Caldimonas brevitalea: one gene and its partner. The protein of the gene in region 2 interacts with the protein of the main gene of each other region in a pairwise test. Links are inferred from orthologs where the notes say so. Each region holds a gene or a part of one and is shown on either strand. Other genes may lie near its edges. The genes, in order: AAW51_RS24610 and AAW51_RS02845.

Region 1 (15,416 bases), 5.1 Mb from region 2 along the record:
TGGCCGCTTTCCAGGTAGCCGATACGCGTGATGAACAGCACCGCCTGGCCGGTCGGCACCTCCAGCAGGTCGGCCAGCTTGGCGTGGGCGTTCAGGGCGCGGATGTGCTGCAGCGCGCGCACCGGCGCATGGCCGCTGCGCGCCAGATATTCATACAGCGAACCTTCGACCGCCTCAGGGTCGGGCAGTGCCGACTGCGGGATCACGCTGACTTCATAGGCCATCACCACGTCGTCGGCCAGGCGCAGGCGTTCGAGACGGGCCACGCGCGTGCCCGGGGACAGGCCGAGGCTGAGTTGCTCCTCCGGCACCGAGGCGGTGATGCCGCGCTCCAGCCAGCGCGAGCTGGGCGTATAGCCGCGTTGATGCAATTCCTCGGAAAAGCTCGTGAGGCGCGACAAAGGCTGCTCCAGTCGAGGTGCGATGTAGTTGCCCGAGCCACGCCGCCGCACGATCAGGCCCTGTTCGACGAGCTGGTCGATGGCCTTGCGGGCGGTGACGCGCGAGACGTTGAGCGACTCGGACAAGGTGCGCTCAGACGGCAGCGCCTCGTCGACCTGGTAGCGGCCGTCGCGTATCGCCTGGCTGAGCAGCTGCGCGAGTTGCAAATACAACGGCGAGCTGTCGGCAGGGTCGGGTTTGAATTCGAGCGTTTTCATCAGCAGGTCAGGTGTTGTTTTTCGTCAGCGCGTGGCGCACCAGGTGCAAGGCGCCGTCGGCAGCATCGCCGGCGGGCTCGACGCGACGCATCTGCGTGGCTTCGGATAAACGCGAAGCGAGCCGGCGGCCGATGCTGCCGCACACCGCCAGCGGCGCGCCCAGGGGGCCATCGAGCGCGTGCGCGACAGCATCAAGTGCCTGGACGGCACGCTGCAATAGATGAGCGGCCGACAAATCGGAGGCTTCAGTATCGAACACCAACGGCGCGAGCTGCGCATATTCGAATTGACCCGCCTCGTCGCACCATGCCAACAGACGCTCGCGGGTGGACCCGCAGACGTCCCACACCGCGTGCACGAGGGCACTTTGGTGGATACGGCCGTCCATCGCCCATTGCGCCAGGCGCACCGCACGCTGCCCCAGCCAGGCGCCGCTGCCTTCGTCGCCGACCGGGAAACCCCACCCGCCGACACTGACCCGGGCACCGTCCGGCCGCCACAGCTCGCCGACGCTGCCAGTGCCCGACGACACGATGGCGCCCGGCTGGCCGCCATGCGCGCCGAGCAGCATCGTGAAGGCATCGGTCTCGAGGGCGACGACGGCGAACCCGGCGCCGGGCGAGGCCGGGCGGGTCGCCAGGAAGGTGTCGCGCCAGCCGATGTTGTGGACCCCGGACAGACCCAGGCCCACGGCACATTGCGCGAGCGGTGCCGGATCGATCGCGGCGGCGGCGAAGGCGGCGTCGACCGCGTCCCTCACATGGCGCCAGGCCTGCTCGATGCCCTGGCCCAGCGCGGACGGGCCGGCCTGCCCCACGCCGACCAGCTGGCCGTCGCTGCGCGTCACGCGGGCTCGCGTGCCGGTACCGCCGCCGTCCACACCCACCAGGTAGTCGATCATTGTTGTGCCTGCTCTCCGCTAGACGCTGCTGTCAACTGCAAGTTATCACATTGTCGGATACCAGTTTAATACCAGTAATACCGCAATTTCAACTGGTATTGCCGACTGCAACCAAGAGCCCGAAATCGGTGCAAGTCCTTGTGGCACTTGGGTTTTGTGGGATATGTCACACCCATTTCGGTGCGACATTAGGGAAAACGAGAGGGACGGCGTTTCAGCCCGAGCGCCTCCGTTCCACCCGGAACAGACCAAAAGTAGACCAATTGCAGGCCGGTATGCCTGGAGATCACCAGGCGATGGGGGCTTCCCCTGGACGATGTTCGGCCAGCCAGCCATTGCTGCGCGAGAAATGCCGGCAGCCGATGAAGGGCTGCGGCGGGCGCAGCGCGGCCAGCGGCGATGGATGGTTGGCGGTGAACACGGCGTGGCGCCGCGTGTCGACCAGCGCCTGCTTGCGCTGCGCCGGAGCGCCCCACAGCAGGAACACGCTGGGCCGGGCATGCCGCGACACCTGCGTGATCAAGGCGTCCGTCAGCTGCTCCCAGCCCCGCTGGGCATGGCTCTGGGGCTGCCCGTCCTCGACGGTCAGCACGGTGTTCAGCAGCAGCACGCCCTGCCGGGCCCAGTGGCTCAAATCCCCCTGGCGGGAGACCGGCGTGCCAAGGTCGGCCGCCACTTCCTTGTGGATGTTGCGCAGGCTGGGTGGCAGCTTGGGCGAGTCGGGGGCCACCGAAAAGCAAAGGCCCTGAGCCTGCCCCGGGCCGTGATACGGGTCTTGCCCGAGGATCACCACCTTGACCGAGGCGAGCGGCGTCAGCTGCAGCGCCTTGAACACGTCGGCCGGGTAGACGACGGCGCCGGCCGCGACACGGGCATCGACGTATTCGATCAGCGCACGACCGGTGCCCGAGGCTCGAAACGTGTCGGTGACCTCGCGCCAATCGGGTGGCACGCTGTCGAAGCAGGCCGACAGTGGCTCGCGCAGCCGGTTGGTGGCGTCGCAGGCATCGGCCCCGGCCGCGGCCACCCTGGGGGCCGGCGGCGGCGCGAAGAGGTCGCCTTGTGCGGCCACGGCCCAGCCTCAGCCGCCGAACAAGGCGGCCAGTGCAGGGCCGGGCTGTTCGGCACGCATGAACGCTTCGCCGACCAGGAAGGCGTAGACCTCGGCGTCGAGCATGCGCTGCACGTGGGTGCGCTGCAGGATGCCGGACTCGGTCACCAGCACCCGGTCGCCCGGCACCTCGCGCAACATCCCGAGCGTGGTGTCGAGCGTCACTTCGAAGCTGCGCAGGTTGCGGTTGTTGATGCCCACCAGCGGCGTCTTCAGCCGCAGCGCCCGCTGCAGTTCGTCGCGGTCGTGCACCTCGACCAGCACCGCCATGCCAAGCGCCATCGCGGCGGCTTCGAGGTCGGCCATTTGGGCGTCGTCGAGGCAGGCGGCGATCAGCAGGATGCAATCAGCGCCCATCGCCCGGGCCTCGAACACCTGGTACTCGTCGATCAGGAAGTCCTTGCGCAGCACCGGCAGCGAGCACGCAGCGCGGGCCTGCTCCAGGTACTCCGGCGCGCCCTGGAAGAACTGCCGATCGGTCAGCACCGACAAACACGCCGCGCCGTGCTCGGCATAGGACGCCGCAATCTCGGCCGGAACGAACTGCTCGCGCAGCACGCCCTTGCTGGGGCTTGCCTTTTTGATCTCGGCAATCACCGCCGGCTGACGCGCGGCCACCCGGGTGCGCACGGCGCCCAGAAAGTCGCGCAGCCCGCCACGGCTCTCGGCTTCGTCCCGCAAAGAGGCGCCGGTGCGACGCGCCTTGGCGGCGGCCACCTCGTCGCGCTTGACCGCGACGATCTTCTGCAGGATGTCACTGCTCATCTCGTCAGGCTCCCGACTTGAGCGACTGCGTCACCCGCACGAACTGGCTCAGCTTCGCAAGGGCTTGGCCCGACGCCACGGCTTCGCGCGCCATCTTGACGCCCTCGCCGATCGAGGTCGCGACGTCGGCGCAATAGAGCGCCCCGCCGGCGTTGAGCAGCACGATGTCGCGCACCGGCCCGTCCTCGTTGGCGAGCGCCCGCTGGATACACGCCACCGACTCTTCCTTGTTGGCCACCCGCAGCACCCGGCTGTCATAGACGGGCAGGCCGAAGTCGCTGGGGTGCACGGTGTACTCGCGCACCTCGCCGTCTTTCAGCTCGCCCACCATGGTCTCGCCCGACAGCGAAATCTCGTCCATGCCGTTCATGCCATAGACCACCATCACGTGGCGTGAGCCGAGCCGCTGCAGCACCCGCACCTGGATGCCGACCAGGTCGGGGTGGAACACGCCCATCAGCTGTTGCGGCGCCTGGGCCGGGTTGGTCAGCGGACCCAGGATGTTGAACAGCGTGCGCACGCCCAGCTCCTTGCGCACCGGGGCCGCGTGTTTCATCGACGCATGGTGGTGCGGCGCGAACATGAAACCGATGCCGGTCTCTTCCAGGCAGGCCGCCACCTGCGGCGGCGCCAGGTCGATCTGGGCGCCCAGCGCCTCGAGCACGTCGGCACTGCCGCAGGTGGACGACACGCTGCGCCCGCCATGCTTGGCCACCCGCGCACCGGCCGCGGCGGCGACGATCATCGCCGCCGTGGAGATGTTGAAGGTGTGGGCAGAGTCGCCCCCGGTGCCGCACAGGTCGACCAGATGGGTCTTGTCGGGCACCTCCACCGGCGTCGCGAACTCGCGCATCACCTGCGCGGCCGCGGCGATCTCGCCGATGGTCTCTTTCTTCACCCGCAGGCCGACGGCCAGCGCCGCAATCATCACCGGCGACATCTCCCCGGTCATGATGCGGCGCATCAGCGCCAGCATTTCGTCGTGGAAGATCTCGCGGTGTTCGATGACCCGCACCAGGGCTTCGGTATTGCTGATCGGCATGGTCGTCACTGGCTCAGGAAGTTCTGCAGCATGGCATGGCCATGCTCGGTCAGGATGGACTCGGGGTGGAACTGCACGCCCTCGATGGCCAGTTCCTTGTGGCGCACGCCCATGATCTCGCCGTCTTCGGCCGTGGAGGTGATCTCCAGACAGTCGGGCAAGGTTTGCCGCTCGATGGTCAGCGAGTGGTAGCGGATCACGGTGAATTGTTTCGGCAAGCCCTTGTAGACGCCGGCCTGGTCGGTCGTGATCACGCTGGTCTTGCCGTGCATTTGGCGCTGCGCGCGGATCACCTTGCCGCCCAGCGCCGCACCGATGGACTGGTGGCCGAGGCAGACGCCGAGGATGGGCAGCTTGCCGGCGAAGTGCTGGATGGCGCTCACGCAGATGCCCGCTTCGGCTGGCGAGCAAGGCCCGGGCGACAGCACCAGGCGCTCGGGCTTGAGCTCGGCGATGCCTTCGAGCGTGATCTCATCGTTGCGGAACACCCGCACATCCTGGCCCAGCTCGGCGAAGTACTGCACCAGGTTGAAGGTGAAGGAGTCGTAGTTGTCGATCATCAGCAGCATGGTCGTCTCCTTCCCTCAGAAGCCTTCTTCCACCAATTCGGCGGCGCGCAGCAGCGCCCTCGCCTTGGCTTCGGTCTCTTTCCATTCCAGCTCGGGCACCGAATCGGCCACCACGCCGGCCGCCGCCTGCACGTACAGGCTGTTGTCCTTGACGATGCCGGTGCGGATCGCGATGGCGACGTCCATGTCGCCCGCGTAGCTGAGATAGCCGCAGGCGCCGCCGTAGATGCCGCGCTTGACCGGCTCCAGCTCGTCGATGATTTCCATCGCGCGGATCTTGGGCGCGCCGGTCAACGTGCCGGCCGGGAAGCTCGCGCGCAGCACGTCGAGGTTGGTCATGCCGTCTTTCAGGATGCCTTCGACGTTGCTGACGATGTGCATCACGTGCGAATAGCGCTCGACCACGAAGGCCTCGGTCACCTTGACGCTGCCGGTCTTGGCGATGCGGCCGATGTCGTTACGCGCCAGGTCGATCAGCATCACGTGCTCGGCGCGCTCCTTGGGGTCGGCCAGCAGCTCGGCTTCGAGCGCCTTGTCCTGCTCGACGGTGGCGCCGCGCGGACGCGTGCCGGCGATCGGGCGGATGACGATCTTCTCGCCGTCGGGCGTGTGTTCGTGCCGCACCAGGATCTCGGGCGACGCGCCGACGATCTGGAAGTCGCCCATCTCATAGAAATACATGTAGGGCGACGGGTTCAGCGAGCGCAGTGCCCGGTACAGGCTCAGCGGTGACTCGGTGTAGCGCTTCTTCAGCCGCTGGCCGATCTGCACCTGCATCATGTCGCCGGCCGCGATGTACTCCTTGCTCTTGAGCACCGCCTGGAGATAGTCGTCCTTGGCGAATTCGCGCTCCACCGCATGCGAGGCCGCGCGCTTGACCGGGGGCGCTGTGACGCTGAACTTGAGCTTGTCGGCCAGTTCGGCCAGGCGGCGCTTGCCTTTGAAGTAGGCCTCCGGCTGGCCCGGGTCGGCGTAGACGATCAGGTAGAGCCGGCCCGACAGGTTGTCGATGACCGCCAGTTCCTCGCACTGCAGCAGCAGGATGTCGGGCGTGCCCAGTCCGCCGTCCTTCTGCACCTTGGCCAGCTTCGGCTCGATGTAGCGCACCGTGTCGTAGCCGAAATAGCCAGCCAGGCCGCCGCAAAAACGCGGCATGCCGGGGCGCAGCGCCACCTTGAACCGCTTTTGATATTCGGCGATGAAGTCGAGCGGGTTGCCCTGGTGGGTCTCGACGACCTGTTCGTCGGTCACCACCTCGGTGGTCCAGCCGTTGGTGCGCAGCAGCGTGCGTGCCGGCAGGCCGATGTAGGAATAGCGGCCGAAACGCTCGCCGCCGACGACCGATTCGAGCAAAAAGCTGTACTTGCCACGGCCGGTGGCATAGGCCAGCTTGAGATACAGCGACAGCGGGGTTTCGAGGTCGGCGAATGCTTCCGCAATCAGCGGGATGCGGTTGTAGCCCTGTTGGGAAAGGCTGTTGAATTCGAGTTCAGTGATCACGCGATGGGCCCTCCGAGCCCTGTGCAAGCCGGCTCCAGGAGGGCCGGCCTGCAGGCCTGAGACAGATGGTCAAGGGGAATCGGGACGCGGCGGCCACGGCGCGGGGCGCACGAAGGCCGTCAGGGTGCAGATTCCGGGCGTGCCGGCGAGGCGCATGGCCGTTGTGCTCATCATCGAGGACAAGTCACGGCCATGGCAGCGGCAAATCAAACCAGTGCGTGCGGGCGACGCCAGGGCCAAGCTCCCCGGTCGTGCGGACCTTTGGTCTGTTTGCGCGAGATGAACATGGGCTGCAGTGTAGCAGCGCCTCGCGGCAGCGCCAGCCCCGCTGTTGCAACCGGGGCGGCACGAGGAACTGCCGAGATCCGCCCCCGCGTGACATCTGCCCCCCCGCGAATGCGGGCGTGCTTGCGTTTTCCCGATGGACAAGCAGAGCCTCGTTGTCAACACTTCACGGATTTGTAACTCAAAGTTAACACTTCACATGTTCAACAGACGCTTCACTTGGATTCTTGGCTTGCTGCTGGGCCTCTACGTCGTGGGCGCCGGCGCTACAGAGGTAGCGGGCGTTCGCTTCGAACCGGACATCCAGCTGCGCGGGACCAAGCTCGTGCTCAATGGCGCCGGCGTCCGCTACAAGGCGATCTTCAAGGTGTATGCGGCCGGGCTCTATCTGCCGGTGCGCGTCAGCAGCGGCGAAGCGGCCGTCGCGGCGACCGGGCCGCGCCGCCTCAACATCGTGATGCTGCGCGAGATCGACGCCAACGAGCTGGGCAAGCTGTTCACCCGCGGCATGGAGCAGAACGCAGGGCGCGACGAGTTCGCCAAGTCCATCCCGGGCACCATCAAGATGGGTGAGATCTTCGCCGCCAAGAAGCGTTTGATGCCGGGCGAATCCTTCCAGATCGACTGGCTGCCGGGCGAAGGGACGGTGATCTCGGTGAACGGCAAGGCGGCGGCCGAGCCGATCCGCGAACCCGAGTTCTACACGGCGTTGATGAAGATCTGGCTGGGTGAGCACCCGGCCGACGTGAGGCTGAAGGACGCTCTGCTCGGCAAGGAGGCGGTGCGTCCGCGCGGCGACACCAACTGAGCCGCGCCACCGTCGGGCTCCCGCTCAGCCTCGCGCCCCCACCCCCCCGGCCCGCTGCAGCACCAGCACGAACGCCACCCCGTCGGTGTCGTTGCGCGCGGTGATCGTGCCCCCCATCTTGGCCATGTAGGTTCTGGCGACGAACAGCCCCTGGCCTCGGTGGCCCAGCGCCGCCGAGTCGTCCTGGTCCGACACGCCGTACTCGAAGATCTTCTCCAGCATGTCCTCGGGCACCGGCGGGCCGGGGTTGTGGATGACCACCCGCGCCTGCGTCGCGTCGCTCGCGTCCAGGGTGATGCGGATCGGCGAGCCCGGCGGCCGGTAGCGGTCGGCGTTGCGCAGCACGTGCGTCACCACGTCTTCCAACGAGTATTCGTCGGCCCGCACCGGCACCGCCTGCGACAAGGGTTCGAACACGACCTCGTCGATGCCGGTGTACGGCGCGTTGCCCGCCACGTGGGCCAGGAACTCGTTGATGTCGACCGACTGCAGTTGCAGCGTCGTCGCGTCGAAGGCCTCGCTCGGCGAGGCATGGCCATACAGCACCCGCACCGCGTGCTGCATGCGGTTGATGTAGCGGTGGCTCGGATCGTCCGCTGAGCCGTGCAACGCCATCAGCGACTGCAACGGCGACATGATCTCGTGGCCCACCGCCTGCCACATGTCCTTCTCCTGCTCCGCGCGGATCTGCTCACGTCGGACGTCCTCGTTGACCCGTTGCAGCAGATCCTGCAGGCCTTGCGCGAGCACGCCCAGCTCGTCGCCCCCGCGCAGGTCGGACAGGTCGATGCGGGCCAGGCCCTCGGCGGCCCGCATGCCGGTGGACACGGTGGCGGCGCGCCGGGTCAGCAGCGTGATGCGGCGGATGATGCGCACCTCGATCGCCAGCCACGTCAGCACCACCGCCAGCAACATCGCCCCGACGAACCACGAGACGCGCGTGGCCACCGCGGCCAGGTTGCGGTTCACGGTGCGAACGTCGCCGGTCAGGGTGAGTTCGTACCGACCGAGCGGCGTCGCGATGACTTCGCGCGACTCGATCGGCGTGTCGTAGCCCTGCACCGGCAGCCGCCGGACCAAACGGTCCATCCAGGGCGAACCCCGCTCATCGTCGTCGATGACGCCCTTCAACGTGAACAGGTCGGGCGAGGGAGTGCGGCCGTCGGCGGCCAGGCGCCGCACGCGCAGCGTTTCGCCGGGCAGCAGCAGCGGGCGCAGGTCGGCCAGCGAGAAGGGCCGTACGGCGTCGGGCGCATTGCTGTCGAACAGCGGCGGACCCTCGCCGGGGGCCAGCACCTGCAGCCGGGTCAGGATCTGGTCCAGGTCCGGTGGTGGCCAGACCGGCCGCTTCTGGAACAAGGCATCGCGAAACACCTCCACCGGCAGCCGCACCGAGAGGAAAGACCGCCGCTTGCAATCCGCCGTGTCGACACCCGGGTCCAGGCAGCGCCCGTCCTGCCACAAGTAGCCGCGAAAGTCGCGCACCGACCGCGTGCCGTGGGTCACCGGCACGTCGGCCGAATAGCCGGTCAGGCGGCCGCGCACGCCGGGCGCGTTGCCGTCGTCCAGCCGCTCGAACGGCGCGATCCAGCGCAAGGTGCGGCCTCGCATGGCCACTTCGATCTGCACCCGATGCGCGCCACGGAAATCCAGCTCGCCGGGCGCGTGCGAGGCCAGGTCACCGCTGATGAAGCTGCCGATCAGATACAAAAAACCGCCGGCGTAGGGGTTGTTGCCGACCGCCACGCAGAGGCTCGCCGAATCGGGGTACTGCACATGGCAGCCCGCCATCTCCACCGCCTGCTGGGCCTTGGCCTTGTCGTCGAAGTCGATCGCGGAGAAGGGCAGCACCAGCGGGCGCAGCGGTGTCACCGCCTGCTCCGCGCTGCCGGGGTTGAGCAGCGCCAACTGGCCGGTCGGATGGCGCAACAGGGCGGCGATCTGCGCCTGGTTCTTCAGCAGGCCGTCCTGATAGTTGCGGTGGCTGCGCTGCTTTTCGTCCTGCAGCACGTGGATGGCCAGCGCCAGTGTCGCGCACGCCAGCAGCGCGAACGCGCCGCGGAAGAACACGCGCAACCCGAACGGCACGCGGTCGGGCAGGCGCCACCAGCTCATCAGGTTACCTCCGTGCTGCGCACTGCGGCGCGAGCCTCATGACCGCTTCAAGGCCCAGCGGAAGCCACGCATGGGCACGTTCTCGATGCCGTCGAAGCCGGGGTCGATCTCGCGGAAGGCGTCGCGGATGGTGCTGACGTGCTTGCGGATGTTGTCGCGATTGCGCCCGCTCTTGACCACCTGGTAGAGCTCGTCATACGACACCACTTCGCCGCGGCGCTGGTGCAGCGCGGCCAGGATGCGCTGCGCGGTCAATGGCAGGTTGACACGCTGGCCGCGCCACAGCGGCGAGCCCTGGCGCAGCGGGTCGAGCGAGAGCTCGTCGCCACGCGGTGCCGCCACCTCCTGGCCGGAGGGACCCCGGTCTCGCGCCGCGCGCAGGATTTCGAGGAAGGTGTCGATGAAGTCGGCCTCTTCGAAGGTCGTCTTCTGGAGGTAGTCCCAGGCATCGAGCGCCTTCATGATGCCGCGGTAGATGGTGGCCGGCATGGCCGACACCACCAGCACCGGCGTGCCGCGCTGCTTGTTGATGGCGTTGATGATGGCCACGCCCGCATGCCGCTCGCGGCCCAGTTCGATGTCGAGCACCACCACGTCGTACGTTTCGCGTGCCAGCGCGGCCTCGGCGTCGTCACGGGTGAACCACTGGTGCACCTCGATGTCCGCACGGGCCGACTCGATCCATCCCCTGAGTTGATTGCTGGTCGGGACGTCGTCCTCGATCACCGCGACTTTTGCCATGCACTGCTGCCTTCGCGGCCCCGGCCGCCTACCCGGGGATTATCCGGGCGGCGGGAGGGGCCGGCCGTGAGTGTTTCTTCCGGCGGCGGGCGGGCCGGCTCACGCACGGGAGCGGCGGGCCCCAGGGTGCAACGCAAGTCGCCCGTCCTGCGCATTGAGTGCTCCGGGGCTGATTCGAAGAATGGAGTCCAGCGAGAGACGAACGCAAACGCCGACAGACATAAAGAACGGCCGGCGCCTGACGCCTCCCGCATGACCACCACAGCGAAGACTGTTTTCTTGGAGTACCCCGACATGAACTTGCGCCTCAGCCCCCTGACCCATGCCATCCGCCATGGCCTGTCCGCCAGCCGCGCCGCCCTCGGGCGGCTGGCCGGCGGCACCGGCCGCGTCGTCCTCGCTTCGCGGCGCGGCCTGTGGGTCGCCGGCGTGCTGGGCCTCACCACCTGGGCGCTGGTGACCCATGCGCCGCTGCGCACCGTCGCCCGGGGCGACATCGGCGTGCGCACCAACCAGTTCACCGGCAGCACCACCGAATTCAGCGCCGGCAGCGTGATCGTGCTGCCGGGTCTACACGAGCTGCGGACCTATCCGCTGCGCGACCAGGTCTTTCGGCCGGCGCAGGGCCGCAAAGCCGACGGCGAGGCGCCGTTCCAGTCGGTCGAGGGCCTGTCGCTCGGGGTGGATCTGAGCATCCGCTATGCGCTCGACCCGGCCCGCATCGCGGCGATGTCGAAGAAGCTCCCCGACGACATCGCCGGCGAGGTGGTGCAGCCGGCGGTGCAGGGGGTGGTCTACAAGGCTTTCACGCGCTACACCGTGCGCGAAATCTTCTCCAGCAAGCGTGCCGAGATCCAGCAAGCGGTGGAAGCGGAACTGCGCACCAAGCTGGCGGCCGACGGCATCTTGCTGCGCAGCGTGCAGATGGGTCAGGTCGACCTGCCGGCCGAGTACCGCCAGGGCATGGACAAGCTGCTGGTTGAGGAGCTGGCGAGCGAAAAGATGCGCTACACGCTGGAGCTCAAGGAAAAGCGGGTCAAGGAGACCGAACTGGAGGCGCAGGCCGACAAGGTGCGGCGTGAGACGGCGGCCGCCGCAGCCGCCAACGAACAGGTGATCGCCGCCCGGGCCCAGGAGGAAGCGATGAAACACGTGCTGCCGTTCAAGCAGAAGCAGATCGAGCAGCGCCAGTTCGAGGCCGAGGCCGAGAAGGTGGCGCGCATCAAGTCGGCCGAAGCGAGTGCCCAGGCGCGCAGGATCGAGGCCGCCGGCGAGGCCGAATCGCGCCAGAAGCTGGCCGATGCCGAAGCCTACCGCCTCGACCGGGTCGGCAAGATCGCCAGCGAGCAGATGGCGCGCGACGGTGCGCTGATCACCCGCCATCCCTTGCTGATCCAGAAGACCGTGGCCGACAAGCTGTCGGACAAGATCCAGGTCATCATCGCGCCGCCGTCGACCGACGGGCGTTTCATCGCCGCCGGCCTGATCGGCGCGTCGCAACCTCAAGCGCCGGCCGAGGTGGCCCAGGTGCAGGAGGGCGAATGATGTTGGTCGCTGCACTGGCCTCGATGGCCATCGTCACCCAGGACCAGGTGCCGCTGCGCGCCGGCCCGCGAGATTCCGCCGCCCAGCAGGCGGTGCTGTGGCAGGGCGACACGCTCGAGGTTCGCGGCGAACGGATGGGCTATCTGCAGGTGTGGGACCACCGCCGGGAGCGCGCCGGCTACGTGCTGGCCTCGCAGGTGCGCACCACCTCGCTCAAGCCCGAGGAAGCGCCGGAGCTGTTGGCCGTGGTGCGCTTCCTGCGCGACACGCCGGGTGCCGAGGCGCTGGGCATCGGCTACACCGCCGCCTACCTGAAGGCGGCGCCGGCCGGCGACATCACCGCCGAGCCTTTCGATGCCCTGGGCAGCATGGCAGAGCGGCTGGCGCGCCGCGCGTCGGCCCAGCAGGGCAGCAAGGCCAGCGCGACGGTGGCGGCCCATCTGGAAGTGGCGACCCACTATGGCGTGAACTTCAGGAGCTACGACCACGACGGCGCGCTGCGCCTGTGCTACGACGGCGAGGCGTTTCGCCGGGTCCTGGCGATGGCGGCCAGCCCCGAGCAGCAGGCGCGCGCGGCCTTGGCGGTGACGCGCCACGACTGCATCGACCCCGGGCTGCCGCCGGTGCAACGGCAGCAGCTGGACGGCTGGCGGGCGGAGGTGCTGGACCGCCTGGGCGCGGCGCCCTTCGCGCAACTGCCCGAGCCGCTAAAGAACCGACTGCGTCTGCGGCGTGCCGGCGTGTGGGCGGGGCTGGCCTTTCAGCAGGCACGCCGCGGCGAGGGGGCGCAACCGGCTGCCCAGCGGGCCCTGGCCGAGTTGGCCGGCGTGAACAAGACCGAGCTCAGCGATGCCGATCTGGTGGACTACCACCAGGCTGCGATCCGCGTGGGCGCTTCCCGCTGGGCGGCCGAAACCGCGCCGGCCTCGCCCGCGTCGCGTCTGGGCGTGATCACGCGACCGGGCCAACCGGGTGAGACCTGCGTGATGCTCACCGATGCCAGCCACGGCGCCCGGTCCCCGCTGGCAGAACGGTGCACCTACGGGGTGGTGTGGACCGCTTCCGCCAGTCCCCACCCCAATGGCCGGGCGCTGGCCTTGGCAGTGCAGCCGCTCGAAGGCTGGCGAGAGTTATGGGTGTTCCGGCAAGACGCCACGGGATGGAGTGTCGACGTCATGCCGCCGGCGGCCAGCCAACCGGAGCTGGGGTATGTCGAGTTCGCCGGCTGGGTCCCAGGCGGCGAGAAGCTGCTGATGGCCCGCGAGGCGCGCAGCGAGGGGCGCTTGCGGCGCAGCTTCGAGGTGGCAGAGCTGGCGACGCTCAACGTCGAGAAGCAGGCCAGCACACCGTCTCTGCTGGTGCTGTTTGGCAAGTGGCAGGACGCGGCGTGGAAGCGGCAGACGGTGAGCCTGCGGTGAGCCCGGAAAGCCGACATGTGCACTCAGGCGCGGAGCAGCTCGTCGAGCCGGTCGACGAAGGCATCCGCCGGCGCGCTGCGCACCGGCTCACCGTGGTTGTAGCCGTAGCTCACCAGCACCACCGGGCAGCCGGCCCGTCGCGCCGCCTCGGCGTCGTTGCTCGAGTCGCCGATCATCAGCGTGGCGCCCGGCTCGGTGCCCAAGGCCTCGCAGGTCTTGAGCAAGGGCAAGGGGTCGGGTTTCTTGCGCGCGAAGGCATCGCCGCCGAAGGTGTGCCGGAAGTAGCCCGACAGGCGCTTGCGTTGCAGCAGCTGCGCGGCGAAGGCGGTGGGCTTGTTGGTCAGGCAGGCCATCGGCAGGCCGCGCGCCTGCAAGGCCTGCAAGCCCTCGACGACACCGGGAAAGACCGCCGAATGCTCGCCGTTGACCGTCTGGTAATGGTGCTGGTAGCGCGCCAGCGCGGTGTCGAACAATTCGGCGGCCGGCGCCTGCTTCGACGCGGCCTGCAGCAGGGTCTGGTGGATCAGGTGCTCGGAACCTTTGCCGACGGTGCGCTCGACGAAAGCACGGTCGATGTGGGCCAGCCCGAGGTCGTCGAGCATCCCGTTGAGGGCGACGACGAAGTCGCCGAGGGTGTCCACCAGGGTGCCGTCCAGGTCGACGATGAGGGCGCGCGTGGCGGCGAAGCGCGTATCAAGTAGCGGTCGGGGAAACACGTGCTGCTGCGTCTGAAGAAGTCATGCCAGGCGGGAGCGTAGCAAACGCGGGCGCGTCGGCGAGCAGGCAGCGGTCGCGCCCGCCCGCCTTGGCCTGGTAGAGCGCGCGGTCGGCGCGGGCCAACACCTCGCTCCACAGCTCTCCGGGACGGTGCCGCGCGACACCGGCCGACAAGGTCACCCGAAGGTCGGGCGCACCTGGGCACAAGCGCTGTGCCGCAACATGCTCGCGCAGCCGGTTCACCGCAGCCAGCCCGGCGCGCTCGAGGTCGGGCCCCGGGTGGAGCAGCAGCACCAGGAACTCCTCGCCTCCCCATCGGCAGATCACGTCGGTCTGCCGCAACGCGCCGGCGGCAGCCGAGGCAAACCCGGTCAGGACATGGTCGCCGGCCTGGTGGCCCCATCGGTCGTTGATCTGCTTGAAATGGTCGAGGTCGATCAGCGCCACGCAGAAGCCGCCCCCCAGGCGTTCGTGACGCAGGCATTCGCGCTCCAGCGCGAGCTGCATGTACTGGCGGTTGTACAACCCGGTGAGCGGGTCCCGCATCATCAACCGCTCGACCTGCTCGGCCGCCGCGCTCAGCTCCTCCCGCTCGCGCCGCACCCGGTCGCGCGTCTGGCCGTGGTTGTACGACTGCATCGTCAGCAACCACAGGACCACGCTGGTCATCGACACTTCCAGGACTGTCTGTCGGGGCTCGAAGTCGCCCGCACCGCTCCAGGCCGTCGCCAGCGGCATCGCGATCAGCAACAACACGGTGGCAGCCCCGGCGATCTTGGCCTGCAGTGGCCGCAGGCCCATGAAACCGAACACGATCGTCAGCGTGAGCATTTGCAGCACCGCGCCGCGGGCGGGCGGGACCCAGGCGTAAGCCGCCGTGAGCCCAAGGCTGCTCCACAACACGTAGGAGAGCGTCATCGCCGGGTCACGCCAGCGCAAGGTCATGCCGGAGCGCACCAGCAGCAGCGGCACGACGCAGCCGATCAGGTTGTGCGCCATCAGGGCCGTGGCTTGCCCTGCCGTCAGCAGCCCTGTCGGAATGACGTAGAGCAGCATCGCGGCGATGCAGGCGGCATACATGCCCGACGACAGCCAACACATCGGCATCGCGGCACGCATGCGGCGCTCGGTGCCGAGCAACAGATCGACCAGCAGCCGGCGCGGCCGCCGGCCGCCGGTCGTCGCGCGAACCGCATCGGCCGGTGTGGCCGGCGCAGTGGGACGCAGCGGCGGCGCTGGG
Region 2 (15,342 bases):
CGTGGCGCCGCGCTGCGGAAACGGATCTTCGGCGCCGACCCGCTCATGTGATGATTTGACGCCCGGCTTTCGTCGGCCTCCCTCCACCGGGCGCAGCACGCCAGGCGCGCCACATTGATCAAAGGAGGGCATCAGTGACAGCCCGGTGAAGCCCCGGGCGCACAGCAATCGCCACAAGCGGTACACCGTCGCTCGACTCGTATTGCTGTCCCGCAGGGCCATCCGTACCAAGGGGCCGATGCCGCCGGTCGTGGCAAGTGCATCCTGCAGTTGCACCGGATCGAGAAAGGGCGCCATGACCGCCTGGTGATGCTCCCAAAGGCTACGCGCCTTGTCCGTCAACGCCTGCTCACGGCTAAGCGCGCGCGGATCATCCAGATCGACGATGGCCAGAAGTGCAGCTTCTGCCAAGCTTGTCAACGTATGCCGGTCCACGGGCGTCGTGGCGCCAACAGGGCCAGGCGCGTTCGCGGCGGCGCCCTCTTCGCGCACACCGATGTAGGCGAGCCAAACGATGTCCGCCCCCGGCGCCACAGCCACGACCCGATAGAAACCGTCCAGGGTCGGCGCCTCGATCCTCAGCACCGCATTAAAGGTCAAGCAGTCCATGCTGACCTCCGAGCGGCGATGGGGTTCTGGTCCCAAAAGGCAGAGGGCTTGAGCAGTTGGAGCTTGGATGCCGGTCGGATGGCCGTGGCGAGGTCCAACGGCAGAGCGCCGCACCAGACGGCTTGCCAGAAAGCGCACTGTGCTTGACCTTGCTCCACGCCCAACAGCTGCGGAAGCCGATCGAAGACATCGCCGAGCGACGGCCACCTCTGACCAGCAACGTACTCAGAGCAAGCGTCGATCAGCTGGCGCTCTACCTCCGGCATGCCAAGCGCCCAAATCGTCCCCGCACGGATCGCCCAAGCCACCATCGGGTCGTACTCGTCCTGGGTGATCAACAGCCAAGGCACCTCGCGCGTCGCCCAGTACTCTCTCTCGATGGCAAGCAGCTCCAGCTGTCGTTTGCCGCTGCAGGCCCTGGCCGGTTTGACGCTGACTGCAACTCGCTGCCGACCGTTGTCGCCGGCCAACGTAAGCACCAAGTCCGTCGACATGACCCACGACGCGGCCTGTCCGTCCCTTCGCACCTTCGGGTGGGGCAAGCCCAGAGCTGCTGCGAGCTGCTGCGTCCCCGGCATGGACGTCCTGCTGAACGTCGTGTAGCTCCCGAGATGCAGGCGCTCAGCGTTTAGGGACAACGGAAACTGCTCTTGGATGTCGACGACCCCGGGCAGCATCGTGGCGAACGAGAACGCGATGAACTCGAGATCTGAAAGGAAATGGTGCAGCCTGCCCAGCTTTGAGTTGATGAGGTGAGAGCGGCCCCGGCTGCCAGGGTCGGCTCGGGTGACCTGGTGCCACGGCTGGTAGCCCTCGCCGAAGCCCGCGCCACGGCCTTGTTCGACCCACTTCTGCAACCGCTTCGGCGTGAAGCGCTGTCCTTTTCTCATGTTGACCTTTCCTGCGTACGGGCGAGCGCATCCAGTGCTCGCTCGACGCGTTCACAAAAAACGGGAAAGGGGAGTTGACGCGCCTCAGGGGCGCAGATAGATTCCTGGCATCAGCTGCTGAATCCGGGACAACTCCCGCGGTGAAAGCGAACGCCACCAGGCTTGCCGGCCTCGGTGGCGTTTTTCTTGGTGAAGTGCTTTGTGTGTGTTCGGCCTTCCGATCGCGCAAGTACGGGCGACAGCCAGTGCGCTGCGCTCACGCCGCCCGGGAAACCTCTCCCGTCAGCTCCGCCCGTGATGCTGGGTAGTGTTTTAAACTACACACCATTCTTTGATAAGAATAGTTAACGTCGCACGCTATGCGAAACCCCGAGGTCCGTCAACAGATCGGCCAGCGCCTGCTCGAAGAGCGGGTGCGGCTCGGTCTCACCCAGCAGGCGTTGGCGGACACCATCGGCGCTCCCCGCGTGAGCTTCGTCAAATACGAGGCAGGGCAGTCATCGCCCGCCGCGGAAACGCTGGTTGCGCTTGAAGGCGCCGGCGTCGACGTGCGCTATGTGCTCACCGGCCTGCGGCAGGCGCCGAGCGGCGTGGACCGGGATCGATTCCGCAGAGCGTTCCATGAAGTTGAACGCCAGGTGAAGGCGAACCGGGAGAAGCTGTCGACCGACGAGAGGTTGTCGCTGGCCTGGCGGCTATACGACGCTTTCAGCACTGTCGATCAAGTAGCGTAGGTAGGGATCAGTCTCGATGAGAACGGAGGCGCCGGCGGCAGTAGTTAGAGCCGATGCCATTCAGAAAAGACGATGTGGCGCAGCTGAGGGAGTATGAGTAAGAAGACCGTGTCTGAAAGCGACATCTGCGACAAGTTCATCCGCCCGGCCATGGAGTCCGCCGGTTGGGACGGCATGTCACAGATCTATCGCGAATACCCCCTGCGGGCGGGCCGCGTCGTCGTTCGCGGGCGCAAGGCGCGCCGAGATGTTTCCACGGTACTTCGCGCCGACTACGCACTCTTCTTCAAGACCAACATCCCACTGGCCGTCGTCGAGGCCAAGGACAACAACCACGCCGTGGGCGCCGGGATGGCTCAGGCCATCAACTACGCTCAACTTCTTGACGTGCCGTTCAGCTTCGCCAGCAACGGTGATGGCTTCGTGTTCCGCGACGCAACGCTCGCCGATGGGGTGCTTGAGCGCAACTTGACGCTTGAAGAATTCCCCTCGCCTGCCGAGTTGTGGACGCGGTACTGCGCTTGGAAGGGCTGGACGCCCGAAGTTCGCCGGGTCACTGAGCACGACTACGCGCCGACAAAGACTCCGCGCTATTACCAGCTCAACGCCATCAACCGCACGGTCGAAGCCATCGCCTGCGGTCGGAACCGCGTGCTGCTAGTCATGGCCACCGGCACTGGGAAGACCTACACAGCCTTTCAGATCATCTGGCGCCTGTGGAAGAGCGGCGCCAAGAAGCGCATCCTGTTCTTGGCCGACCGAAACATCCTGATCGACCAGACCATGGTCAACGACTTCCGGCCGTTCAAGGGCGCGATGGCCAAGCTGAGCCCGCACGCCAAGGGCGTCGAGGTGGTCGACAGCCAGGGGAAGACCGCGGTCGAAGAGGTCGACCTCGCCATCAATCGCGCCACCAAGCAGGTCAACAAGAGCTACGAGATCTACCTGTCGCTGTACCAGGCGGTCAGCGGCACGGAAGAAGATCGCAACATCTACAAGCAGTTCTCGCCCGACTTCTTCGACCTCATCATCGTTGACGAATGCCACCGCGGCAGCGCGGCCGAAGACTCGGCGTGGCGGGACATCCTCAGCTACTTCAGCACTGCCACCCAGGTTGGTCTGACGGCCACGCCCAAGGAGACAGCCGACATCTCCAACACCGACTACTTCGGCGAGCCCGTCTACACGTACAGCCTTCGCCAGGGTATCGAGGACGGCTACCTGGCTCCGTACAAGGTGATCCGTGTCGACCTGGACAAGGACGCCTTCGGCTGGCGCCCGCCCGAGGGTATGACCGACAAGCTGGGCAACCTCATCGAGGACCGGGTCTACACCGGCGCCGACATGAACCGCAAGCTGGTGCTGGAGCGCCGCGACGAGGTGGTGGCCGCCAAGATTACCGAGTACCTGAAGGCCACGAACCGCTACGACAAGTCGATCGTCTTCTGCGAGGACATCGAGCACGCCGCTCGCATGCGCCAAGCCCTGAGCAACGCCAACGCCGACCTGTGCGTCAGCCAGCCGAACTACGTCGTGCAGATCACCGGCGACAACCCCGAAGGCAAGCGCGAGCTCGACAACTTCATCGACCCCGAGAAGACCTACCCGGTCATCGCCACTACCTCCAAGCTGATGAGCACGGGTGTCGATGCCCAGACTTGCAAGCTCATCGTGCTGGACCAGAACATCAAGTCGATGACGCTGTTCAAGCAGATCATCGGGCGGGGCACCCGGCTGCGAGAGGATCTGGGCAAGAGCTGGTTCACCATCCTCGACTTCAAACGTGCCACCGAACTGTTTGCAGACCCGGCCTTCGATGGCGATCCGGTGCAAATCTATGAGCCGGGCCCGGGCCAGCCTGTCGAGCCGCCGCAGCCACCGGAGCCGCCCCAAGGCGGGTCGACCGGGCTACCAGATGATCCGCCGCCCGGCCCCGGTCCGTTCATCGGCGGCGACGATGGTCCCGCCGAACCTCGCAAGTACATCGTCGGTGGCAGCGTCAACGTGGCCGTGGCGCGAGAGCGCGTGCAGTACCTGAACGCCGACGGCAAGCTGGTCACCGAGAGCCTGCGCGACTACACCCGCATCAACCTGGGCAAGGCCTACGACTCGCTGGACAGCTTTCTGCAGGCCTGGAACAGCGCCGAGCGCAAGGCTGCGCTGATCGAAGAGCTGGAAGGCCGCGGCGTCTTCCTGGATGCACTGGCCGACGAGGTGGGCAAGGACTTCGACCCCTTCGACCTGCTGCTGCACGTGGCCTACGACCAGCCGCCGCTGACCCGCCGAGAACGCGCCCAGCGCGTGAAGAAGCGCAACGTCTTCACCCAGTACGGTCCGGTGGCCCGCCAGGTGCTGGACACGCTGCTGGACAAGTACGCCGACGAAGGCATCACCACCATCGAGAGCGACGCCGTGCTGCGCGTGCAGCCCTTCACCAACCTGGGCTCGCCCGTGGAGCTGATCCGCAGCTTCGGCGGCCGCCCCCAATACCTCCAAGCCTTGGCCACGCTGGAGCGCGAGCTGTATGCCGCGACTTCGGCGCCGCCCCAGGCCTGACCGACCCTCACTGCCCCTTCATGTCCAACCTCACCCCCGTTATCAAGTCCATCCAGGACGTTATGCGCCAGGACGCCGGCATCAACGGCGACGCGCAGCGCATCGAGCAGATGGTCTGGCTGCTGTTCCTGAAAGTCTTCGACGCACTGGAGGAAGAGCTGGAGCTGACCCGGGACGACTACAAGAGCCCCATCCCCGACCACCTGCGCTGGCGAAACTGGGCGGCCGACCCCGAGGGCATCACAGGCGAGGCGCTGCTGGACTTCGTCAACAACACGCTCTTCCCCAAGCTCAAGGCCCTGCCGGCCGACCCTGTCCGCAACCCGCGCGGCTCGGTTGTGCGCGGCGTGTTCGAAGACGCCAACAACTTCATGAAGAGCGGCCAGCTGCTGCGGCAGGTGATCAACAAGCTCGGTGCCATCGACTTCAACCGCCAGTCCGAGCGCCACCAGTTCAACGACCTGTACGAGAAGATTCTGCGTGACCTGCAGAGCGCCGGCAACGCGGGTGAGTTCTACACGCCGCGGGCCGTCACGCAGTTCATGGTGGACATGGTCAACCCGCAACTGGGCGAGAAGGTGCTGGACCCCGCTACTGGCACGGGCGGGTTCCTGGTCTGCGCCATCGAGCACCTGCGCAAGCAGGTGAAGAACACCGAGCACGAGGCGCTGCTGCAGAACAGCATCTACGGCGTGGAGAAGAAGCAGCTGCCGCACATGCTGTGCGTGACCAACCTCATGCTGCATGGCATCGAAGTCCCCAGCAACGTGCGCCACGACAACACACTGGCCCGCCCGCTGCGGGACTACGCGCCGGCCGAGCGCGTGGACGTGGTGCTGACCAACCCGCCCTTCGGCGGCATCGAGGAGCCGGGCATCGAGGCCGGCTTTCCGGCGGACGTGCGGACCAAGGAAACGGCTGACCTGTTCCTGGTGCTGATCAAGCACATCCTGAAGGCCAACGGCCGCGCCGCGCTGGTTCTGCCCGACGGCACGCTGTTCGGCGAGGGCGTGAAGACGCGCATCAAGGAGCAGCTGCTGGCCGAGTGCAACCTGCACACCATCGTGCGCCTGCCCAACGGCGTCTTCGCGCCCTACACTGGCATCAAGACCAACCTGCTGTTCTTCACCAAGGGCCGGCCGACGGAAGCCATCTGGTACTACGAGCACCCCTACCCGCCGGGCGCGAAGAGCTACAACAAGACCAAGCCGATCCGCATCGAGGAGTTCGACGCCGAGAAGGCCTGGTGGGGCAGCGAGGCCGATGGCTTTGCGGCGCGGGTGGAGAACGGGCGGGCGTGGAAGGTGGACATTGCGGCCATCCAGGCCGCGGGCTACAACCTGGACCAGAAGAACCCGCACACACCGGATGCGGTGAGCCACGATCCGGACGAACTGCTGCGCGAGTACGCGCGCCTGCAGACTGAGACACAGGGGCTGCGCAATCAGCTGAAGGCGATATTGGCCGAGTCGCTGATGAGGGCGCGGGCGTGAGTGCGGTGCTTGAGGCGCAGGAGCCAACTGCCCGGTACTTGAACTCGGTGCAACCTGCGCTGGTGCAGCAGTTTGGGCTGCTGGCGTCGGCGTCGGGTGGGATGGTGCGATTGCGGGAACTGGTACTGGCGCTGGCGATAGAAGGCAAGCTGGTGCCGCAGGACCCGCGCGACGCTTCTGCCGGCGCCTTACTCGCGCGCGTTCAGGCGAGGCGAAAGCAGTTGGTCGCAGAGGGAAAAATCAAAGCTGGCAAGTCAGAGGCGCCGTCCGTGGACCAAGACTCGCCGTTTGTCGTCCCTTCCGGTTGGGAGTGGATCTGCGCAGCCGACGTATGTGTCGTCATTACGGATGGAGATCACCAGGCGCCACCGAAGGCCCACTCGGGAGTTCCGTTCCTCGTGATCGGAGACGTACGCGATGGTGCCGTCGGTCTTGGCTCAGCGACCCGCTTTGTGCCGCGCGAGTACTTCGATGCTCTGGACTGGGGGAAGAAGCCCCTTCAGGGAGACATCCTGTACACGACAGTTGGAAGCCTCGGCATTCCAGTCCCCGTCGTTCACCAGCAGGTGTTCTGCTTTCAACGCCACATTGCGTTGCTGCGGCCCGGCTTGCCCGAGCTACAGGCATATCTCACCTTGGCGTTGCAGAGCCGCTTAGCCTTTGACCAGGCCGCGAGTGGTGCAACCGGCATCGCACAGAAGACAGTCCCATTGTCTGTTCTTCGCAGTCTGCGTTTGCCGCTGCCACCGCTGGCCGAGCAATCCCGTATTGTTGCCCGCGTCGACGAACTGATGCGCCTGTGCGATGCGCTCGAAGCGAAGGGCCGGCTCGGAGCGGAGCAGCACGCCCGCCTACTCGGCACCCTGCTGGGCACGCTGATCGACAGCAGCACGCCCGAGGAACTGGCCGCGAACTGGCAACGCATCGCCGACCACTTCGACCTGCTGCTCGACCGCCCCGAGGCCGTGGATGCGCTGGAGCAGACCATCCTGCAACTGGCAGTGCGCGGGTTGCTGGTTCAGCAGGATGCCAACGATGAAACTGCAAGCGACCTACTGGCGAGGGTGCGAGCCGAGAAGGAGCGTTTGATACGTGCGGGCGAACTGAAGGGTGAAAAGCCGCTTGCGGAGATCGACGACGTGCCTTTCAACATCCCTCGCGGTTGGGCGTGGGCACGCTTGGGCGAGCTTGGCATTTCGTTCGACTATGGGTCGTCCCAAAAATCCTGCGACGACACCGCTGCCGTCCCAATTCTCAGGATGGGCAACGTTCAAGCAAGCCGGGTGGTATTTAGCAACCTCAAGTTCTTGAAGGACCAGAAAGAAGAATTGCCGAGCCTCCTTCTTGAAGAGGGTGATTTGCTTTTCAACCGAACCAACAGCTTCGAGCTCGTCGGCAAGACTGCCTTGTTCGAAGGGTTTGGTCGACCCGTCACCTTCGCCTCATACCTGATCAGGATTCGTCCGAATAAGTCGCTTTGCGATCCCAGGTATATGAACATTTTCATGAACACTCAGGACTGTCGCAAGACTGAAATCGAGCCTGACCTCACCCAACAAACAGGACAGGCCAACTACAACGGCACAAAGCTGAGGAATATTCGGGTACCGCTTCCTCCGCGCGAAGAACAAACCCGCATCGTCGCCCGCGTCACCGAACTACGTCGCCTTTGCGCGGACCTTCGCCAGCGCCTGGATCGCAGCAGCACGACGCAGACATCACTCGCAGATGCCTTAGTTGAACAAGCGCTGTCAGCGTAGCTTTAGATCAAGATGGATCGCACGTTCAAGGACCTGAAAGCGCCTTCCGGCAAGGACGACGCGTTGGAGTCGTCCTGGGGTGAGCGCTTCGACGAGTCCGGCGTCAGCTGGCACGAGCTGCTGAAGTCTCAGCGCATTCTGATCGTGTCAGAGGCCGGTGCCGGCAAGACCTATGAGTGCGAGACGAAGGCACGGGAACTCTTTGCGCGCGGCGAGCCAGCGTTCTTCCTGTCGCTCGAAAGCGTCGCGTCCGCTGGCGTCGCCGCCACGCTCTTCGGGGATGAGCACAAGCGGTTCACCGACTGGTTAGCGTCTTCATCGCAGGTTGCCTACTTCTTCCTCGACTCCATCGACGAGCTCCAACTCGTTCACCGGTCGTTCAAGGACGCGCTGCGCCGATTCGCGCATGACACTCGAGGGGCACTGGGGCGGGCCACGGTGGTCATCACCGCTCGCCCAGTGCCTATCGATCGCCAAGCGTTCAGGGACATCCTGCCGGTTCCGGCGCCAGTGCGGCAAGAGGAGTCGGAGGATGAGTTCGTCCGCATCGCCATGGACGGACCGAGCAAGACCAAGGATGACGGGCCTCCCGCCATCCGAGAGGTCGAGCTGCTTCCGCTGACCGGACCCCAAATCATTGAGTTCGCGCGATCCCGAGGGGTTGGGGATCCTGAGGCCCTGCTGGCAGCCATTGACGCCAAGCATGCCAGGGAGTTCGCTCGCAAGCCGCAGGACCTGATCGAGCTGTGCGACGACTGGCGAGAACACGGTGGGCTTCGCGCGCACTTCGAGCAGATCCAGTCTCACGTGCGCGCGCGGCTTGCCGCTCGTCCCGAGCGGCGAGAGAAGGCGGGGCTTCCGCCAGCGAAGGCGCAGGTTGGCGCGCAGCGTCTTGCGCTCGCGGTCATCCTGAGTCGGCGCCTGACCATCCGGTACAGCGCTGGATCAGATGCGGACTCGTCAGGCGCTGCGCCGATCGATCCGCGCGAGTTGCTGGCGGACTGGAGCCCCAACGAGGTGTTGACGCTCTTGGAACGTCCCATTTTTGTCGAAGGCGGATACGGCAGGGTCCGGTTCCACCATCGGTCAGTGATGGAGTTTCTCGCCGCCCGCCAGATCCATGACCTGATCGAGGCAGGGCTGCTGGTCCAGTCGGCTGCTTGCCGCCTGTTGTTCGGACTCACGGGTTCGAACGAGACAATCCTCAGGCCGTCGATGAGGCCCGTGGCTGCGTGGCTTGCCTTGCTGCGGCCCGACATGTTCGAGCGGGTGGTCGAGATCGAGCCAGCCGTCCTATTGACACACGGTGACCCGGAGTCGCTCACGGATCTCCAGCGCGAGCGCGCGTTGCTCGGCTACGTGGCGCGCTACGGCAAGGGTCAATGGCGTGGCCTTGAAGTGCCGAATCTGCAGGTGGCACGGCTGGCGCAACTTGGCCTCGCCGGCACGGTGCGATCTGCCTGGGCCGCTGGCGTCGAGGCCCCTGAGGTCCGGGAATTGCTACTTCGTCTCGTGAGCGCCGGGCACATGCAAGGCTGCGCGGACCTGGTTGCACAGGTTGCAGCGGACGCATCTTGCAGCGATCGAGAGCGATTCGAGGCATTGATAGCGCTTGCGGGCCTAGGCGATTCCCGCGTTGCACCGATGGTCGATGCGATCGTCACGCTGGTGCCGGGGTGGTCCGAACGACTTGCGCGTTGGGTCGGGACGATGCTGTACCCGGAGCATGTCACCGAAGCCCAACTGGTTCAGCTCTTGGCGAGGGTGCGCAGCGAAAAGAGGGATCGCGGTGGCTACGCAGACAGTGTCGCCCGGGTGATCCAGAAGGCCGACATGAGCCGAGCTCGTCTTGAAGCCTTGTTGCCTGATGTGCTTCGGCTTGCACGCGGGGGGCTATCGGCGGTCGACGAAGAGTTCCAAGAGGCCGATGGGCGGCTGGAAGTGTCGAGCATCTTGCGCGCGCTGTGTGTCCGGTTGCTCGAACTTGGAAGCGTCAGCGAGACACTGATCGAGGCCTCGGTTCTTGCGAGGCGGTCGGCCGACGCCTCCTCGGGCATGGGGAAGGGCAAGACGGAGCTGAGTGCGCTGCTCGACTCGCTGCCAAATGATTGGCGACCTCGGGTCTTTGAGGCGGATCTGGCCTGTGTGGAATCGCTTGGCGGAGACCGCAGTGCCAGGTACCGACTGGTTCGCATCGTCTATGAAGGGGCACTGAACTACGCGTTGGAACGGGACGGCCCATGGGTACAGGCAGCGCTGGCTGACGTACAGATGTCGCCGGAGCGTCGATCGGTTCTGTTGCACCTAGCCGCTCACCTCTACGCAATCGAGGGACGCCTCAAGGACGCCGAGGGCGCTCTTCGCGGGGCCGTGGTTGACTCGACCGCGCTGACCGACGAGTTGAACTCGATCATCAAGTCGAACCAGCCAAGCGCTGAGTTCCTGAAAATGCAGGAGGAGCAGCGGAAGCGGCAAGAGCGCCAGGCCAAGAAGCGCGCCGATGAGAAGGAAGCGTGGGCTCGGATGAGGCGAGAACTGGCTGAGCAGCCTGCGCTAGCACTAGGGCCCGGTCGCAGGGACAACACGATCTGGAACCTTTGGCTGGTCTTGCGCAAGCTGGGCAGAAATGGCGACGAAGGGCGATGGGATCGTGCGTTCTTGACCTCCCAGTTCGGCGGCGACATCACAGACAGGCTGAGGCTCGCCATGATGGCGTACTGGCGCGGCATGCGTCCGACAATTCGGTGCGAGCGCCGGCGCGGAGAGGAGAACACCTATCTCGTTGTGTGGTCGATCGGTCTGATGGGCATCTATGCAGAAGCGGAAGACCCCCTCTGGGCAACCAAGTTAAAGCCCAGTGAAGCGGAACTCGCTGCCCGCTATGCCTTGCTGGAGCTGAACGGCCTGCCCAGTTGGCTTGGCAGCCTCGCGAAGGCGCACCCTACGGAGGTGGAGGCTGTCGTTGGAAGCGAACTGCTCGATGAGCTGCTCGACGCGGGCGGCGATTCGGGCTGGCACTCCATGGTGCTGCAGTCCCTACGGAACGGCACGCAGGACGTATCACAGTTGCTTGTGCCCCGTCTCGTCGGTTGGCTCGCTTGGTCGGGCTTGACATTGATGCAGCTTCCGCATTCGCCGTCGAACGAACAGAAGCTCTCCCAGGTTGTACGCGTGCTGCTGGCGCACGCCGGCCCAGAGGTGAAAGGACCTTTGGAGGAACTGGTCGCGGCTCAGGTTGGGGCGGTCGGCACCGGCCCATACTTGCTGTTCTGGCTGCCGGTCCTGTTCTCGCTCGCGCCATCGCGTGGTGTGGACGGCATGCTTCCCGTTCTGGCTGCACTTCCCGCGGAGCCCAACGGGACAGCAGTTCACATCATCGGTTCACTGTTCAACGAGCGGACTGGCTTTGGATCGACCGAATGGGCCTCCAAGCTGGCGGCTGCGCAACTACTCCGGCTGACGCTTGAATTTCATCGGCATGTGAGGTCGGAAGACGACCTCGTGCATGACACCGTCTACTCACCCGGCGCGCGGGACGCTGCCGAGGATGGACGCCGGTACATCTTCGATGCGTTGATGAAGGCGAGCGGCCCGGAGGCTCTCAGTGCAAAGCTCGCTCTCGCAGCCGATCCGCTCTTCGAGCGCTTGCGAGATCGCATCGCGGCGTTGGCTCAGGAGCGCCTTGCCGCAGAGATTGATTCCAGCGCCTGGAAACCGACGGAGGTGGCCACACTTCTGGCCCGCAAGGAGCTTTCACCGAAGACCACATCCGACGTGGCGCAGTTGTTGGTCGATCGGCTGGACGATCTCCAGGAACTGCTGCTCAAGGACACAGGGCCGCGGGCCGGCTGGGCGTTGATTGACGACGAGAACACGCTGCGGCCCATGATCGCGCGCGAACTGGAAGTCGCGGCCCGGGAGGCCTACACCGTTGACCAGGAAGCGGTGACCGCTGATGGCAAGGAGACCGACATTCGTCTGAGGACTGTCTCGGGGTACCAGGCGACCATCGAACTGAAAGTCGGTGAGAAGGGAAGATCCGCGCGAGAGCTGTGTGACACGATTGACGAGCAGTTGGTCAAGAAGTACATGGCCCATCGGGATGCGCGTACGGGCTGCCTGCTTGTCTCGGTAGCTGACCCGGAAAGGTACTGGCTACACCCCGACACCGGAGAACGCATTGATCGCTTTGGCCTGCAGACGCTCCTTCAGGCCAGGGCTGCTGCTGCTCAGCACCAACTCGGTGGGGAGGCGCGGGTTCTCGCTCGCGTCCTTGATCTTGTGCCGCGCCTGTCTACGGAAAAGCGGACTTCTGGCACTGCGCGATGACCTGCCAACCGTTGGTGAGCGCGTCGCTGTGGTGCTGTCCACAGACGTTCAGCGCCTTTCAATTGATCCACTGTCATTCAATTGACCGCAGCTCTTCGCTGAACTGATACGGGCCGCAGCCACCACGCAATCAATCACGGCGCATCGAAGAAAAAAGGGGCGCTTGAAGCGCCCCTCAGGCTGCTGACAAAGCCCCCACGACGGGGGCTTTGTGCTTGAATGGGCGGCATGCTCAAGCCTGCCCATCCAAAGCAATGCGAACTGGAGATGGTGACGCTGGAAGAGTTGGTGCCGGCGGATCATCTGCTGCGGCACATCGAGCGGCACATTGACTTCGGCTTCATACGCGTGAAGACGGCGCATCTGTACAGCGCAGACAACGGGCGCCCGGCGCTCGATCCGGTGGCGCTGTTCAAGATGTTGTTCATCGGGTACCTGTTCGGCATCCGCTCGGAACGCCGTCTGGTCAAGGAGATCGAGGTCAATGTCGCGTACCGTTGGTTCGCCGGGCTGAACCTGACGGAGCGGGTACCGGATGCGTCGACGTTCTCGCAGAACCGGCGACGCCGGTTTGCCGGCACCGGCATCGAGCAGGAGATCTTCGACGGCATCGTTGAGCAGGCGCTGCAGCACGGGCTCATAGGCGGGCAGGTGCTGTACACCGACAGCACGCATTTGAAGGCAAACGCTAACAAGAACCGATTCGAGGTCCATCAGGTCGATCAGAAGCCGGCGGCGTACCTGGCGGAGTTGGACGCGGCGGTCGAGCAGGACCGCCAGGCGCACGGCAAAGGCCCGTTGCCGCCGAAGCCGCCCAAAAGCGAGACTCGCGAAGTCAAGGTCAGCACGACAGACGCTGATGCAGGCTACATGACCCGTGAGGGCAAGCCCCAGGGCTTCTTCTATCTCGACCATCGTACGGTGGACGGCAAGCACGCCATCATCACCGACACGCACGTCACGCCAGGCAACGTGCATGACAGCCAGCCCTACCTCAGGCGGCTGGACAGGCAGTGCGAGCGGTTTGCGCTCACGCCGGAGGCGGTGGGTCTGGATGCGGGCTACATGAGCGCGCTGATCTGCCACGGGTTACAGCAGCGCGCGCTGTACGGTGTCATCGGCTACCGTCGGCCCAGTCACCAAGAGGGCTACTTCTACAAGCGCCAGTACAGCTACGACGCGGCACGTGAAGGCTACGTGTGCCCAGCCGGGCAATTCCTGCCCTATCGCACCACCAACCGGATGGGCTACCGGGAATATCACTCCGACCCAGCACGATGCGGTGGTTGTCCGCAACGAGGTCAGTGCACCAAGAGCGCGACCCACACCAAGGTGGTGGTGCGCCACGTCTGGGATGACGCCAAGGAGCGGGTCGACCAGCATCGGCTCAGCGAGCGGGGCAAGCGCATTTATGCACGGCGCAAGGAAACGGTGGAGCGCAGCTTCGCTGACGCGAAGGAACTGCACGGCCAGCGCTATGCGCGCTTCCGCGGCCTGGAGCGCGTGCGGGCACAGTGTCTGATGGCCGCAGCCGCTCAGAACATCAAGAAGATTGCCCGGCTGCTGGCGCAGCTTTTACGCTCGTTCAGCCGTCACCACATCCGGCAAGCCCTGGCTGCTGCCCTGAGTTCGCCTTGCCGTCTATCGCTTTGCGAACTCGCCGCCTGAAGTTCTCTCGGCCCTGAAACGGCAAACCCCGCCAAATAGCGGGGTTTGTCAGCAGACAGAGGGGCGCTTGAAGCGCCCCTCTGTCTGCCATGTCTCGGACTTTAATGGCACGTCTCAGACATTAATGGCACGGAACAAACACGAGCCTGTCAGGAATTTTGTGTTTGAGATGTAATGGATGCCTCCCTCCCTACGGGGACTGAAGCTGGAGCGCGGAGATGAACAGCGAACTGTTCCTGGGAAGGCGCTTGTCGTTGCGGCAAGGCGGACCCTCGAGTGGATACGGCATCGATGTGCTCAGGGCGTGATAGACCGAAGTCTTCACAATCACCATCGAGAGTCCGAGATGAATCGTACTGCACGCAGGGGCGCTGGCCAGGTCATCGGCATGATCGACGGGCGGCAGGTCGTGGGTCTGGACATCGCCAAGAGCGTGTTCCAGTTGCACACCGTGGACATGAACACCGGCGAGATCGTCAACGTGCAGCTCAAGCGCGCCAAGGTGCTCGAGCACTTCGCCAATATGACGCCGTGCCTCATCGGCATCGAGGCTTGCGGCGGCGCGCACCATTGGGCACGAAGGCTCATGGCTGTGGGCCACCACGTGCGCCTGATCCACGCCAAGGCGGTGCGCCCCTTCGTGAGCGGCAACAAGACCGACGCCGCCGACGCGCGGGCAATCTGGCTGGCGATCCAGCAGCCCGGGACGAAGTTTGTGGGCATGAAGACACTGGAGCAGCAGGCCACGCTCGTGCTGCATCGTCAGCGTGAACTGCTGCAGAAGATGAAGGTCATGCAGACCAACGCGCTGCGGGGCTTGCTCCACGAGTTCGGCGCGATCTTCGCAAGGGGAAAGAACGCCTTATTCAGCGAGATCGAGGCGACCTTGGAATCGCTGGGCAAGGACATCCCGCAGTACGTCGCCGACAGCCTGCGCGAGCAGGCCCAGCGGATCAAGAAACTGGCCGAGGACATCAAGGCCATCGAGCAGCGGCTCACCCAGCAATTGCGCACGGACGCGGACATGAAGCGTGTGGCCGAGATCCCGGGCGTGGGCTTGCTCACGGCCACGGCGGCGATCGCCACGATGGGCGACGCTAAGGCCTTCAAGTCGGGACGCGAGTTCTGCGCCTGGTTGGGCCTGGTGCCAAGACAAAGCGGCACCGGCGGCAAGGTCAAGTTGCTGGGTATCTCCAAGCGAGGCGACACCTATTTGCGCACGCTGTTGATCCACGGCGCTCGTTCGGTGCTCACGCATGCGAAGGAGCCGGGGCGGTGGCTCGAGCAGATCAGAGCTAGACGG

Evidence for each region.
Region 1: the proteins of AAW51_RS02845 (region 2) and AAW51_RS24610 interact in binary tests that used the Escherichia coli proteins (3 or more experiments, as listed by UniProt). The link is inferred for Caldimonas brevitalea from one-to-one orthologs.

The regions. Positions count from the first base shown.
Region 1 is NZ_CP011371.1:5,771,595-5,787,010, forward strand. Bases 718-3,606 are described here. They hold AAW51_RS24610 (uracil-DNA glycosylase), read right to left. Parts: upstream 2,588-3,606; coding sequence 1,847-2,587; downstream 718-1,846. Other genes in these bases: AAW51_RS24605 (glucosamine kinase nucleotide-binding domain-containing protein), read right to left, coding at 718-1,560; trpC (indole-3-glycerol phosphate synthase TrpC), read right to left, coding at 2,642-3,436; trpD (anthranilate phosphoribosyltransferase), read right to left, coding at 3,441-3,606. Also shown: AAW51_RS24600 (GntR family transcriptional regulator), read right to left, coding at 1-659; more of AAW51_RS24605, read right to left, coding at 667-717; more of trpD, read right to left, coding at 3,607-4,478; AAW51_RS24625 (aminodeoxychorismate/anthranilate synthase component II), read right to left, coding at 4,484-5,047; trpE (anthranilate synthase component I), read right to left, coding at 5,063-6,547; AAW51_RS24635 (chalcone isomerase family protein), read left to right, coding at 7,032-7,640; AAW51_RS24640 (HAMP domain-containing sensor histidine kinase), read right to left, coding at 7,665-9,755; AAW51_RS24645 (response regulator transcription factor), read right to left, coding at 9,792-10,496; AAW51_RS24650 (SPFH domain-containing protein), read left to right, coding at 10,791-12,041; AAW51_RS24655 (SH3 domain-containing protein), read left to right, coding at 12,038-13,459; AAW51_RS24660 (phosphoglycolate phosphatase), read right to left, coding at 13,483-14,175; AAW51_RS24665 (GGDEF domain-containing protein), read right to left, coding at 14,153-15,416. UniProt on the Escherichia coli protein: Excises uracil residues from the DNA which can arise as a result of misincorporation of dUMP residues by DNA polymerase or due to deamination of cytosine.
Region 2 is NZ_CP011371.1:644,521-659,862, reverse strand. The notes cover bases 4,231-7,045. They hold AAW51_RS02845 (type I restriction-modification system subunit M), read left to right. Parts: upstream 4,231-4,809; coding sequence 4,810-6,282; downstream 6,283-7,045. Other genes in these bases: AAW51_RS02840 (restriction endonuclease subunit S), read left to right, coding at 6,279-7,045; hsdR (EcoAI/FtnUII family type I restriction enzme subunit R), read left to right, coding at 4,231-4,789. Also shown: AAW51_RS02860 (TnsA endonuclease N-terminal domain-containing protein), read right to left, coding at 597-1,499; AAW51_RS02855 (helix-turn-helix domain-containing protein), read left to right, coding at 1,859-2,233; more of hsdR, read left to right, coding at 2,327-4,230; more of AAW51_RS02840, read left to right, coding at 7,046-8,042; AAW51_RS02835 (WVD2 family protein), read left to right, coding at 8,055-12,371; AAW51_RS02830 (IS1182 family transposase), read left to right, coding at 12,600-14,039; AAW51_RS02825 (IS110 family RNA-guided transposase), read left to right, coding at 14,428-15,342. UniProt on the Escherichia coli protein: The subtype gamma methyltransferase (M) subunit of a type I restriction enzyme. The M and S subunits together form a methyltransferase (MTase) that methylates A-2 on the top and A-3 on the bottom strand of the sequence 5'-AACN(6)GTGC-3'.